One region of the Arthrobacter sp. zg-Y179 genome, then DNA from elsewhere that is predicted to be linked to it. Evidence: predicted binding sites of a transcription regulator. Region 1 holds the regulator's gene; the other holds the start of a gene.
The links. Region 1 encodes LexA, which represses DNA repair genes until DNA is damaged. Its sites were predicted from a motif close to TCGAACANNTGTTCGA; they were not measured.
Positions count from the first base shown of each region.

Region 2: the regulator LexA is predicted to act here: its motif matches at 5,635-5,650, upstream of LOC56_RS07990 (DUF6504 family protein).

Region 1 is NZ_JAJJOB010000014.1:37,503-44,428, forward strand. It holds gene LOC56_RS15300 (hypothetical protein) at 1-154, opposite strand, end outside; gene hisH (imidazole glycerol phosphate synthase subunit HisH) at 163-801, opposite strand; gene hisB (imidazoleglycerol-phosphate dehydratase HisB) at 798-1,415, opposite strand; gene LOC56_RS15315 (histidinol-phosphate transaminase) at 1,531-2,631, opposite strand; gene LOC56_RS15320 (LysM peptidoglycan-binding domain-containing protein) at 2,741-3,157, opposite strand; gene lexA (transcriptional repressor LexA) at 3,608-4,420, shown strand; gene LOC56_RS15330 (ATP-dependent DNA helicase) at 4,528-6,573, opposite strand; gene hflX (GTPase HflX) at 6,566-6,926, opposite strand, start outside.
Region 2 is NZ_JAJJOB010000007.1:157,358-164,283, reverse strand. It holds gene thrS (threonine--tRNA ligase) at 1-1,715, opposite strand, end outside; gene LOC56_RS07995 (DNA polymerase III subunit alpha) at 1,791-5,216, opposite strand; gene LOC56_RS07990 (DUF6504 family protein) at 5,237-5,548, opposite strand; gene LOC56_RS07985 (hypothetical protein) at 5,953-6,318, shown strand; gene LOC56_RS07980 (MDR family MFS transporter) at 6,324-6,926, opposite strand, start outside.

The sequences.
Region 1 (6,926 bases):
AAAGGTCGAGGGTCAGCAGGTACGCGCCCAGCAGGGCCAATCCGGCCAGGACCCAGAAACTGATAACAATGATTTTGGACATGCCCTGGCTGCGGAAGGACACCGCTCCGCCGATAAGCAGTCCGGCCAGGCCCATGAGGACAACGCTCCACATATCGGTGCCTAGCCCAGGGTCTTCAGCCAGTTGTTCAGCAGCGCCGCACCGGCGTCACCGGACTTTTCCGGATGGAACTGGGTGGCCGACAGCGCACCGTTCTCCACCGCGGCGATGAACGGGCCGCCGTGATCCGCCCAGGTGACCTGCGGCGGGCGCATGGCGGGCTGGGTGACGTCGAAGTCCCATTTCTGCACCCCGTAGCTGTGCACGAAGTAGAACCGCTGGTCCTCGATGCCCTCAAACAGGGCCGAACCTTCCGGCGGAGTCACGGTGTTCCAGCCCATGTGGGGTACGACGTCGGCGGCCAGGCGCTCGACCACGCCGGGCCATTCGCCCATCCCCTTGGTCCGGACCCCGTGTTCCACGCCTTCGTCAAAGAGGACCTGCAGGCCAACGCAGATGCCCAGGACCGGCCGGCCGCCGGCTACGCGGCGTCCGATCATGCGGATCGCATCCACGTCCTTGAGCCCCTGCATCACGGCGGCGAAGGCTCCGACGCCGGGCACCACCAGTCCGTCGGCGTTCAGCACGTCGTCAGGTTTGGCGCTGAGCGTGACGTTGGCGCCGGCGTGCTCCAGGGCGCGGACCGCCGAACGGATGTTGCCGGAACCGTAGTCCAGGACAGTGACGTTACGGGGACTCACAGTGCTCCCTTCGTGGAGGGGATGCCCTCGACGCGCGGATCGGATTCGACGGCTGCGCGCAGGGCACGGGCAAAGGCCTTGAACTGGGCCTCGACAATGTGGTGCGGATCGCGCCCGCCGAGGACCCGCATGTGAAGGCAGATCTGGGCGTGCAGGGTGATGGCCTCGAACACGTGGCGGGTCAGGGACCCGGTGAAGTGTCCGCCGATCAGGTGGTATTCCTGGCCGGCCGGCTCCCCTGAGTGCACCAGGTATGGGCGCCCGGAGATATCGACGACCGCGTTTGCCAGCGCTTCGTCCAGGGGCACGGTGGCTTCGCCGAAGCGGCGGATGCCGGCCTTGGTGCCCAGGGCGGTCTTCAGCGCCTCGCCGATGCTGATTGCAATGTCCTCGACCGTGTGGTGGACGTCGATGTGGGTGTCGCCGGTGGCCCGGACGGTGAGGTCCATCAGGGAGTGCTTGGCCAGCGCGGTCAGCATGTGGTCGTAGAACGGCACCGAGGTGCTGATGTCGGCACGGCCGGTGCCGTCCAGGTCCAGCTCGACGAAGACGGACGATTCGCTGGTGGTCCGCTCAAGGCGGGCGGTGCGTCCGGTGGCGGTCTCCACAGTCATGGGGTTCCTTCACGAAGATTGGAAGCGGGGCAATAGGCAAAGCCCGGCAGGTCATCAGTTTAGTCCCGAACGCCCCGACTCCCTGAAACGGACATCCCGGGGGCCCGGCGGACGCTCAGGCGGCGAGCAGTTCCCGCAGCCGTGTCAGGAACGCAGTGGTTTCGGCTTCCGTGCCGGCCGTGACCCGCAGATGGCCCTCGATGCCGATGTCCCGGACGAGGACACCTGCCTCGAGCAGGCCTTCCCACACCGCCCGGGGATTCTCCATACCGCTGAACAGCACGAAGTTGGCGTCCGACGGCGCCGGTTCCAGTCCGAGCGCACGCAGTTCCGTGACGATGCGGTCCCGCTGGCCCTTGATGTCTTCCACATTGGACAGGAGCGCATCGGCGTGGGTGAGGGCCGCATTCGCGGTCGCCTGCGTGAGTGCGGAGAGGTGGTAGGGCAGGCGGACCAGGCGAAGCGCGTCCGCGATCTGCGGTGCTGCGGCAAGGTAGCCGATGCGGGCTCCGGCGAGTGCGAAGGCCTTCGACATGGTCCGGGAAACAATCAGCCGTTCCCGGCCAGGGAGCAGCTGTAGCGCGCTGGGGGTATCGGCGTGGGAGAACTCGGCGTAGGCCTCGTCCACCACCACGATGGCATTGGAGGCTTCTCCTGCTTCATAGGCGGCTTCGATCACCTCAAGTTCCAGGGCCGTACCCGTGGGGTTGTTCGGGGTGCACAGGATCACGATGTTGGGTGCCTGCGCCCGGATCTGCTCCGCGGCCGATGCGGGGGTCAGGGAGAAGTCCCGGTCCCTCGTCCCGGTCACGTACGCGGTGCCGGTGCCGCTGGAGAGCAGCGGGTACATGGAATAGGTGGGAGGGAAGCTCATGGCCGTCCGCCCGGGTCCGCCGAAGGCCTGCAGGATTTGCTGGAGAACCTCATTGGAACCGTTGCCGGCCCAGATATTCTCCGCAGCCAGTCCGTGGCCGAGGTATTTGGCCAGGTTTTCCCGCAGCAGCGTGAATTCGCGGTCCGGATATCTGTTCAGGCCGGCGACCACTGATTCAATCTCGGCCATAATGGCCCGGCGCACATGCTCCGGAAGTCCGTGCGTGTTTTCATTGACGTTCAGCAGGATGGGCACATCCAACTGGGGGGCGCCGTACGGGGTCAGGCCCCGCAGATCATCGCGCAGGGGAAGTCTGTTCAGGTTTTCCAACTGTTCGTTCACCACTACAGCTTAGGACGCTGCGCGGTGACGTTGTATTTGACCGACTTCCAGCACCCCTCTGTTACGGGTGCATGCAGGTAAGGATCGTCGGAATGCCCTGGCTGGGAAATCAGCGCGAGACCGGGATGTAAATCTGGCTGCCGACGGGGACGGTGGCGTCCGCCAGGTTGTTGATTTCCACAATGTCCGCCACCACGGTGCGGGGATCCCGGTCCGGAGCGAACTCGGTGGCGAGCGACCAGAGCGAATCACCGGCGGACACACCCACCTGGATGGTGCGTGTCTGCTCCTGGGCGTCCCCCGAAGCCATAGCCGGTGCGGTGAAGAATCCGATAAAGACCAGCAGTGCGGCGGCCACGATCATCAGCGGAGCGCCGACCAGGACGAGCCGGCCGCGCCGCGTCAGGCGCAGCGGGACCGATGCCTGGGTGTCCGCAGCATCGGCAGCGCGGGCGGCAGCAGCGGGCCCTTCCGGGGCACGTTCAGTGAGACTCTGTGCGGTGAAGGGAAGTACGTGTACTGACATGTCAATACCTTTCCGGTCCGAAGGGCAGCTCCGCCGATTCCCCCGCTTCCCGCAAAAGCACCGGGAATTACAGTGTGGCTCGAAACTGCATTCGAACATCTGGTGGGCCCGCCGAGGTGTCGGCGGGCCATTTTGAAACTCAGGGTCATCCTCATACTCGAACGTATGTTCTAACCTGTACTCGAACATTTCTAGCACTTATCTACGAACATTGTCGAGACTCGCTCGAATATATGTTTGAAAATGTGGCTGCGCTCCCCTAGCGTTGAACCTGTTGGAAGCGGCTGGGACCAACTAACCATCCGGCACTGACAAAACGACTTGGCGGGACAGACCACCGCACCCGTTATCACCGCATCACCGCATCACCGCAGGACCGCAGGACAAACCAGATACACCGCAAGAACCATCCGGCCCGCATTCACGGGCCGACTGTGAAGGGAAGCCGACGTGGCCCGTGTTACCAATGGCAGCACCCCCTCCCCTGCCGCGCCCGCTCCGGCAGGACGCACCAAGGGCCTTACCGCCCGCCAGACGAAGATCCTGGAAACCATCCAGCGTTCGGTGAACGCGAACGGTTACCCGCCGTCCATGCGGGAGATCGGCGACATCGTGGGCCTGGCCAGCCTTTCCAGCGTTACGCACCAGCTGAGCCAGTTGGAGAAGCTGGGCTATATCCGCCGCGACCCCAAGCGGCCGCGTGCCATGGAGATACTGGTTCCGCTGATGCTCCGCGATGCTCCCCCGCGCCGCGGCAAAGGCAACGCGGCGAACGCCGGGAACGCCGGGGACGCTGCTGACGGCGCCGCGAAGGGCGGCCTGGGCTCCGGCGGCAGCAACGCACGCACGCCCGGCTCCGGCAGCGTCTCCGACCTCACCACCGCAATCGACACCGCGATGGTTCCGCTGGTCGGACGGATCGCTGCCGGCGGGCCGATCCTGGCCGACCAGCAGGTTGAAGAGATGGTCCCGCTGCCGCGCCAGCTCGTCGGGCACGGCGACCTCTTTATGCTTCGCGTGGCGGGCGATTCCATGGTGGATGCGGCCATCTGCGACGGTGACTGGGTGGTTGTCCGGCGCCAGCCCACCGCCGAAAACGGTGACATTGTCGCGGCCCTGCTCGAAGACGAAGCGACCGTGAAGACCTTCCGACAGCGCAACGGGCACACCTGGCTGCTGCCCCAGAACACCCGCTATGAGCCCATCCTCGGTGACGAAGCCACCATTATGGGCAAAGTAGTCTCCGTAATGCGTTCGCTCTAGGCACACACTGAAAGTCCTGGCGAGACGGTAACAAGGACCACGCAAAAGCAGCACCGCCGGCATACGGCGGTGCTGCTTTTTGTTTCCGGGATCCCGTCAGGCGGGTTTTACTTCTTCGCTCCGGCGGGTTCCGCGGCGAGCCGCTTCAGCGCCTGAAGCACCACGGAACGGTCGGTGGTGGACCAGAAGGGCGGCAGGGCGGCCCGCAGGAAACTGCCGTAGCGTGCGGTTGCCAGGCGCGAGTCCAGCACGGCCACCACTCCCTTGTCTCCGGAAGCGCGGATCAGCCGCCCTGCCCCCTGCGCGAGCCGGACGGCCGCGTGGGTGGCCGAGACGCTCATGAAGCCGTTTCCCCCGGCCTTGGCAACCGCGCGGGTCCGGGCTGTCATCAACGGATCGTCGGGACGCGGGAACGGAATCCGGTCAATGATCACCAGCCGGCAGGAGGCGCCGGGGACGTCCACGCCCTGCCAGAGGGACATGGTGCCGAACAGGCAGGTCTCGTCGTCGTCGGCAAACTGCTGAACCAGGGCGGACATGGTGGATTCGCCCTGGCAAAGGATCGGAAAGTCGACCCGCTTCCGCAGTGCTTCCGCGGCTTCTTCCGCTGCACGGCGGGAAGAGAACAACCCCAGGGCGCCGCCGCCGGAGGCCTTGATCAGCGCCTCCAGTTCATCCAGCTGCTCCGGGGAGGTGCCGCGTCCCGGTTTCGGCAGGTCCTTGGCTACGTACAGCACACCCTGCCGGGGGTAGTCGAAGGGACTGCCGACGTCGGTCCCCGTCCATTTCGGTGCGCCGGCGCCCACCAGCCCCAGGGCTCCGGCAACCGGACCGAACTCCGACCCGATGGCGAGGGTGGCCGAGGTCAGCACCACGGTGTGGCCGTCGAACAGTCCTTCGCGCAGCCGTCCGGCCACGGACAGCGGGGCAACGTTGATGGTGGGCGGTGCATCTTCTTCCGGGGCGGTGTAACCGGTGCCCGGCGAGAAGGTGCTGGCACGCGATGCCCACAGCACCTCCCCCGAATTCACTGCGTCAAGGATGCGTTCGCACAGTTCCAGGACAGCCATCAGGCGCGAGCGTGCCATCTGGCGGCCGCCGTCGACGGCGTCGGAGCCTTCGGGTTTGGAATCGGACAGGGCCGTGCGGCAGGCTTCACGCACGGAGCCCAGCACCAGCTCCTGGTCTTCGGACAGTCCCGCTGCCAGCAGGCCGGAGGGAACCGGGGCAAAGACCGAGTCGAAGGCCCGGCCGGCGGCCGCAAGCGGCTCCATGGTCGCTGAGGTGTGCTTGCGCGCGGCGGAGACCGCTGCGGAAATGACGGTTCCGGAGAGCTGCCCGGTGACCGCGCCGGTGACGCGGTCCTGCAGCTCGTGCGCCTCGTCAATCACCACCACGTCGTAGTCCGGCAGGACCGCCAGTCCCTCGAACGCGCTGATGGCCAGCATCGCGTGGTTGGTGATCACCAGATCGGCGACGGCGGCCTTGGCGCGTGCCTGTTCGCTGAAACAGGCCTCCGCCACCGGGCATTTCTGCGCCCCCAGGCACTCCATCGAGGTGACGGAGACCTGACGCCAGGCACGGTCGCTGACGCCGGGAAGCAACTCATCCCGGTCACCGGTTTCCGTTTCCTGCGCCCATTCCTGCAGGCGGACGACGTCGCGCCCGAGCGCGGAGGTGGGCCCGCCGGCGGGAGCGGGATGGGAAACAGCCTGCTCGTCGCCAAGCAGGAACAGTGTTCCGGCTTCGTCTTCCTCGGGGAACCCGCCGCCGGTCTTGTGGACGCAGACGTAGTTGCTCCGGCCCTTGAGCAGGGCAACGTCGACCTCCCGGGGAAGCTTCGGTTCCAAGGTCTTCAGCAGGCGAGGGAGGTCCCGTCCGACAATCTGTGACTGCAGGGCCAACGTGGCCGTGGAGACCAGCGCGGGTTTGCTGCTCTCCAGCGCGTGGGCGATCAGCGGGATCAGGTAGGCAAGCGACTTGCCCGTACCTGTTCCGGCCTGGACCAGCAGATGGTCGCCGGACTCGATGGCCTCGGCCACCTGCCGGGCCATCTCGTGCTGGCCCGGCCGGTTCTGCCCGCCCATGGCCGCCACCGCGGTGTCAAGCAGTTCCAGGACCTGCTCCGGTCCCTGCGGGGCTTTCCTACCCATTGGTCACGAACTGCTCCAGCTCCGCTGCCAGCCCTTCACGAACCTTCACATGCAGCTGGGTGCCGGATTCGCCGTGTTCCAGGGACAGAATTTCGGCGTCCTCCTGATGCAGGCGGGAGACGACGTCGCCGCGCTCGTAGGGCACCAGCAGTTCCAGGTCCACGCCGGGGCGCGGAATGCCGTCGGAAATCGCCTGCAGCAGCTCGGGGATGCCCTCTCCGGTACGCGCCGAAACGACCACGTGGCGGGACTCGCGCTGACGCAGCCGCTCAAGAACGAACGGATCCGCTGCGTCGGCTTTGTTCAGCACGATGATTTCAGGCACCTTGCGGGCGTCGACTTCGGCCAGGACG
Region 2 (6,926 bases), on a different contig from region 1:
GGTGCCAGCCAGGCCGGGAACGCGCCGGCGTAGTGCTCGGTGAGTACAGCCATGAAGCGTTCCACGGAGCCGAACAGGGCGCGGTGGATCATGACCGGGCGCTGGCGGGTGCCGTCAGCGGCCTGGTACTCGAGCTCGAAGCGCTCGGGCAGGTTGAAGTCCAGCTGGATGGTGGACATCTGCCAGGTGCGGCCGATGGCGTCGCGGGCCTGGACGGAGATCTTCGGGCCGTAGAAGGCTGCTCCGCCCGGATCCGGAACCAGGTCCAGGCCGGAAGCTTCGGCAACCTCGGCGAGGGTGCGGGTGGCTTCCTCCCAGATGTCGTCAGAGCCGACGAACTTCTCCGGATCCTTGGTGGACAGCTCCAGGTAGAAGTCATCCAGGCCGTAATCCTTGAGCAGATCCAGCACGAACTTCAGCGTGGTGGTCAGCTCGTCCTTCATCTGCTCACGGGTGCAGTAGATGTGGGCGTCGTCCTGGGTCATGCCCCGCACGCGCGTCAGGCCGTGGATCACGCCGGACTTCTCGTAGCGGTACACGGAGCCGAATTCGAACAGCCGCAGCGGCAGCTCACGGTAGGACCGTCCGCGGGAGCGGAAGATCAGGTTGTGCATGGGGCAGTTCATCGGCTTCAGGTAGTAGTCCTGGCCGGGCTTGGTGACCTCGCCGGTCTCCGGGTCGGTGACCTCATCCACGTGCATGGGAGGGAACATCCCGTCGCGGTACCAGTCCAGGTGGCCGGAGACCTCGTACAGGTGGCCCTTGGTGATGTGCGGGGTGTAGACGAACTCGTAGCCGGCCTCGGTGTGGCGCTGGCGGGAGTAGTCCTCCATGGCCTTGCGGATGATGCCGCCCTTGGGGTGGAACACCGGCAGGCCCGAGCCCAGTTCATCCGGGAAGGAGAACAGGTCCAGTTCGGTACCCAGCTTGCGGTGGTCGCGGCGCTCGGCTTCGGCCAGGCGTTCCTGGTACGCCTTCAGGGCGTCCTTGGTAGGCCACGCGGTGCCGTAGATGCGCTGCAGCTGCTGGTTCTTCTGGTTGCCGAGCCAGTAGGCGGCGGCGGAGCGGGTGAGGGCGAAGGCGTTGGAGATCAGCTTGGTGTTGGGCAGGTGCGGGCCGCGGCACAGGTCGCACCAGACGACGTCGCCGGACTTGCGGTCCACATTGTCGTAAATGGTGATCTCGCCGGCACCGACCTCGATGCTGGCACCTTCGCCGGCTTCCTCGGCGCCGTCCTTCTTGCCCAGCAGTTCAAGCTTGTACGGCTCGTTCTTCATGGCTTCGCGGGCTTCGTCTTCGCTGACCACGCGGCGGGCAAACTTCTGGTTCGAGTTGATGATCTTCTGCATCATCTTCTCGAGGGTCTTCAGGTCCTCCGGCGTGAACGGCTCGGCAACGTCGAAGTCGAAGTAGAAGCCGTCCTTGATGTACGGGCCGATGCCCAGCTTGGCGTCCGGACGCAGCTGCTGCACGGCCTGGGCCATGACGTGTGCGGTGGAGTGGCGCAGGACATTCAGTCCGTCTTCGGACTCAATGGTGACGGACTCCACGATGTCGCCCTGCTCCAGCGGCGTATCCAGGTCCTTGAGGACGGAGTGAACGCGCATCACGACGACGTCGCGGCGGTCGAAGAAGAGCTGCGCACCAGTGGTGCCAGTATCCACCGTGGTCTCTTCGCCGTCGACGATGAGGGTGAACTTCTCTGGCACTGACACGGTTGTCTCCTAGATTTCGTTGTACGGCGTCTGCTGCACGGCCTGGACACGGCCGCACTTCCGCCCGTACCGATGTTATCCGCTGCGCTTGGACCCCACCAACATGCCGCGCTGACGGCCGGGCTTCGGAAGCGAGTCCGTGTCCGCCAGGTTCCATGCCTCGAGGGCCTGGAGGCTGATGCCCCGCGGGCCGGTGCGGCGGGTCAACCCGCGGACCAGCAGCAGCTCCGTGCCGAAAAGCAGCGGACCGGATTTCTCCTGCGCCTCATGGAAGAACGTGCAGTCAATGCACCCGGTACCGTCGTCGAGGCTGATGAACACCACCCGGCGTCCCCCGCGCATGGGCGGAGTCTGCGTGGCCACCCGGATCCCGGCGACCAGCACCTCGGTCCCGTTGCGCAGGTCCATCAGCGCTTCCGCGGGAGTGACGCCCAGCCCGCGCAGCAGCGGACCGTAGCTTTCCATCAGGTGCGCGCTGACGTCCACGGACAGCAGGTCCAGTTCGGTGCGGACCTTTTCCCGCAGACCCGGTTCGGGCAGGTGATGGTGCAGGTTCGCCAGCTCGGTATCGCCCAGCGGCAGGGCCAGCTGCCCGGGAATCGGATCGTGCTTCCGGGACGCGGACTTGGCCGGCGCACCGTCGAGGTACTGGATCAGGTCCGCACGGCTTCCCTCGGAGCCGGTCTGCCTGCTGAGCGAATCAAAGGCACCGAGCTGCGCCAGCCGGCGCAGCGTGGGCCGGGAAACCTTCGCGCGTGCCCGCAGGTCCGCCAGGGAGTCATAGGGCTGCCCGGCGGCAATGCGCTTTAGCTCGACGGCAGACAGCCCGTAGATCCCCGCCAGGGACAGCCGGATGCCCAGCCGTCCGTCGTCGAGCCGTTCCACCCGGTAGGTTTCGCCGCTGCGGTTAATGTCCAGGGGCAGGATGGGGATACCCATCCGCCGGGCCTCGGCCACGAGCAGCCGGCGGGGATACATCCCGGGATCGTGCTCGAAAATCCCGGCGAGGAACGCTGCCGGGTGGTGCGCCTTCAACCATGCGGATTGGTAGGTGGGCACGGCAAAGGCAGCACCGTGGGCCTTGCAGAAGCCGAAGCTGCCGAAGGCCTTGAGCGTGTCCCAGACCTTGTCGATGGTCTCCGGAGTGTAGCCGCGGGCGGCGGCCTTGCTGCGGAAGTATTCCTCCACGCCGGGCTCGGCGGTTTCGTTGCCCAGCAGCCGGCGCAGCTCATCCGCCTTCGCCAGCCCGCAGCCGGTGAAGACGTTCAGGGTCCGCAGCACCTGCTCGTGGAAGACGGTGACGCCGTGCGTTTCGGCCAGCACCGGGCGCAGCGCCTCGTGCGGGTACACCTCCGGGGAGAAGCCGTGCCGGTGTTCCAGGAACGGGCGGACCATGTCGGATTTCATCGGGCCGGGCCGGAACAGGGAAATGTCGATGATCAGGTCATTGAATTCCCGCGGTGCCAGCTTGCCCACCAGCTCGCGCTGCCCCGGGGATTCGATCTGGAAGCAGCCCAGGGTGTGCGTGCTGCGGATGAGTTCGTAGGTGGGTTCGTCGTCGAACGGCACGGCATCCAGGTTGATCCGGCCGTCCGCTTCGACGAACTCCGGATCCGGCTCCTCCGGCCCGTCCCGATGCTTCCCGGCGGCAATGACCTCTTCACGGGAGGAGTGCACACGCACTACTTCGCGCACGGCAAAGGCCATGGCGCTCTGCATCCGCACACCCAGCACGTCGAGTTTGAGCATTCCCATGGGGTCCATGTCGTGCTTGTCGAACTGGGACATGGGCAGGCCCAGGCCGCTGGGCTGCACGGGGGTGCGGTCCAGGAGCGAGGTGTCCCCCAGGATCACTCCGCAGGGATGCATGGAAATGTGCCGGGGCAGCCGGTCCAGGCGTTCGGTGAGGTCCACCAGCAGGTCCAGCTGCTGGTTCTTTTCCACCTGGCCGGAGAATTCCCGCAGTTCGGGCTTTTCGGCGAGCGCCTCGCGGAAGTTGCGGGCCGAGAAACGCCACAGCTGCTTAGCCACAGCGCCGATCTCCTCCTCGGGCATACCCAGCGCCAGGCCGGCGTCGCGCACCGCTCCCCGTGCCCGGTAGCCGTTCTGCATGCTCATCAGCGTGACGCGTTCGGAGCCGAAGCGTTCGAAGATGCGGTGATAGACGTTGTGCCGCTCAGCGCTTTCAACGTCAATGTCGATGTCCGGCAGCGTGGACCGGTCCCGGGAGAGGAAGCGTTCAAAGATCAGGTCATGGTCCAGCGGGTTCACGTGGCTGACGCCCAGCAGGTAGTTCACCAGCGAGGAGGCTCCCGACCCCCGGGCAGCGGCGCGTACCCCCATCCCGGTGATCATGTCCGATACTTCCGCAACGGTGAGGAAGTACGAAGCGAAGCCCAGCCGCTCGATGATGCCCAGCTCGTGTTCGAGCCGGTTGCGCAGTTCGACTTCGGCAATGGAGTCCCGGGCGCGCAGTCTGCGGGTAATCCCCGCCTCGCAGCGCTGGCGCAGTTCGATCATGGGTTCGGCCTCGATGCCGATCACTGAGGCTTCGGGCACCACGGGCTGCTTCCAACCCATATCCGCCACGGGGTCTATCCGGCAGTTATCCGCGAGCGCCGCAGTGTCGGCCAGCATCCGTGCCGCTCCCGAGGAACCGTAACCTGCCTCCGAGCTGATCTCGCGGGCCAGTGCAGTCATCTCCCGTGTCCCCTTGAGCCAGCCCTGTCCGTTGGGCTGTAAGTCCGGGAGGTGGGAGAGCGAGGTCAGCGAGCGCGCGGCGTCGAGCACGTCGGCGGTGGCGGCTCCATCCTCATCCACATACCGCACGGCATTGGTGAGGACGCCGGGCACACGCATCTCGTCGGCCAGCCGGAACATGCGTACAGCGTGGGCAAGGCTGAGGTTCTCCCCCGGCGCAGACAGATGCGTGACCACCTCGACGGCGAGCGCCCGGGCGGGGATCAGCGAGCGCCAGCGGCCGAACAGGGTGCGGGCGACGGCGTAGCTGCGGCTGCGCATGGCCTGACCGACGTCGGACTGCGGGCCGACGAGGACGGTCAGGACCGGTTCGGCCTCCTCATCGGGGACACCTTCCCCGGCTCCTACGCCGCGGACGTACCCGGCAAGCTGCTCCATGGTGACGCCTACCGGTTTGCCGGCGCGTGCCCGGGAGGCGGAGGTGGCGGCGTGTGCGGCGGAGATCAGCCGGCACAGGGCCCGGTAGCCCGCTCCCCCGGTATGCCCGTGGGCGAGAATAACCACCCGGCCCGTGACGGCGTTACTGCCATCCAGCACGGCCAGGTCCACGCCCACAATGGGATCGATGCCCGCTTCCATGCAGGCCCGCAGGTGCTTGACCGTGCCATAGAGCCCGTCCCGGTCGGTGCAGGCGAGCGCATCCGCACCGTCGGCCGCTGCGGCCTGCGCCATCTCCTCCGGCCAGGACACCCCGTAGTGGGCGCTGAACGCAGTGGCTGCGTGCAGGTGGATAAAGCTCATTGCTTAGGCGCTGTCTTCCATTAGGCACTGTCCCTCAGGGCGTCATGAATGCGGATCAGGCGCCAGCGGTCGCTGCGGACGTGATGCGACAGGTCCAGGGTGCGCAGGTCGGAGCGGTCATTGACCCGGGCCTGGACCCGCCAGATCTCGGTATCCACCAGCCCGGCGCCGTGGCCGCGTTCGGCGCGGGTTTCCTCTTCCCACCAGTTGCGGCGTTCATACCAGCGCACCGGGTCCGCCCCCACCTTGTAGGTGCGCCCGCCCCAGATAAGCCGGAGAGGCTGGCCCGCGGGCGAGCACACCACCTCGATTGCTTCGCTGAAGGTACCCATTCAGCTTCCTCTCCGCCCCGGTACACAGGCACACCGCCTGCGTTTCTCCCCACTGGTTATCAGTTGGTTATCAGTTGGCAACTAATTCGAACATATGTTCGAACAGCTCCGCCACCAGTGTACGACCAGCCGGGGACAAACGGCACCACTCGGGGATGGATCGGAAGGGGAGACCCGCTCCGGCACAAAAGGCCCGCGGTGCCGCCGCGGAAGTAGATGCCCGCGCATGGTGCAGACTGTTCCCAGACACACCGGATCCGGCGCAGCAGACCGGTACGGGGGCAGTTTTCACCGATTGGGGGCAGAGCATGACGGCAGACAGCAACACACCGTTCAGCGGGCAGGGACCTGAACCATGGGATCCGTTCGGGCAGGAGTCTGAACCGCAGCACCATAATCCATATATGCAGGACGTCCTGCCTGCCCATCAGGGACCGGTTCCTCCCACCTCAGGTCCCCGGCAGACAAGGTTCAGCGCAGCGGCAATCACTGGAATGGTCCTCGTGACGATCGTCTGGGCTATCGTCGTCCGCCCCCTCATCGCCGTCGCCCCCAGGGACATCTCCGACTTCTCCATTTTTGGCTTCTTCGTCTTTTCCGGCCTGTTCACCCTGCTCGGAGGAGTGGTGGGATTCAGCGTGGCGCTCGCCAAGGGCAATAAGAAGCTTGCCGCCCGCCTCTACATCATCCCCTCCCTGATCTGGCAGGGAGGGATCCTGGCTGCACTTCTTCTCCTGGTGATCGCCTTTGTCGGTTATGGCGGCACCTAGCCCGCTTAGCGGTCCGCTTCGCCGCTCACCCGCGCCGTGGTGGACAACGGCGTCTCCTTGATGAACAGGCACAGCACCAGGGCAACTGCCACGATGGGCACGCTGAGCAGGAAGATGGGAGGCAGGGCCTGCCCGAATGCCGCGGCGATGAAGTCCTGCGCCGGCGCGGGGAGCCCGCGCAGCATGGCCGGACTCAGCGAATTGATGTCCCCTCCGAGGGCAGTCCCGGCCCCCGGCGGCGCCGCTGCAATCTCATTGCCCAGCCGGTGGATGAAGATCGACCCGAACAGCGCGATCCCGAACGAGGCACCGATCTGGCGGAAATAATTCGCTGCGGAAATCGCCGCGCCCATATCCCTGCCCGGCACGCTGTTCTGCACAATCAGCACCAGGTTCTGCATCAGCATTCCCAGCCCGAGTCCCATCACCAGCATGCCAATTGCGGTGAAACCGTATGGTGTGGTGTCTGAGATCCGTGAGAGCAGCACCAACCCGGCAATGATCACCGCACACCCCAGCACCGGGTAAATCTTGTACCGGCCGGTGCGGGAAATCAGCTGCCCGGTGCCGATGGAGGTCAGCAGCAGCCCGCCCATCATGGGCAGCAT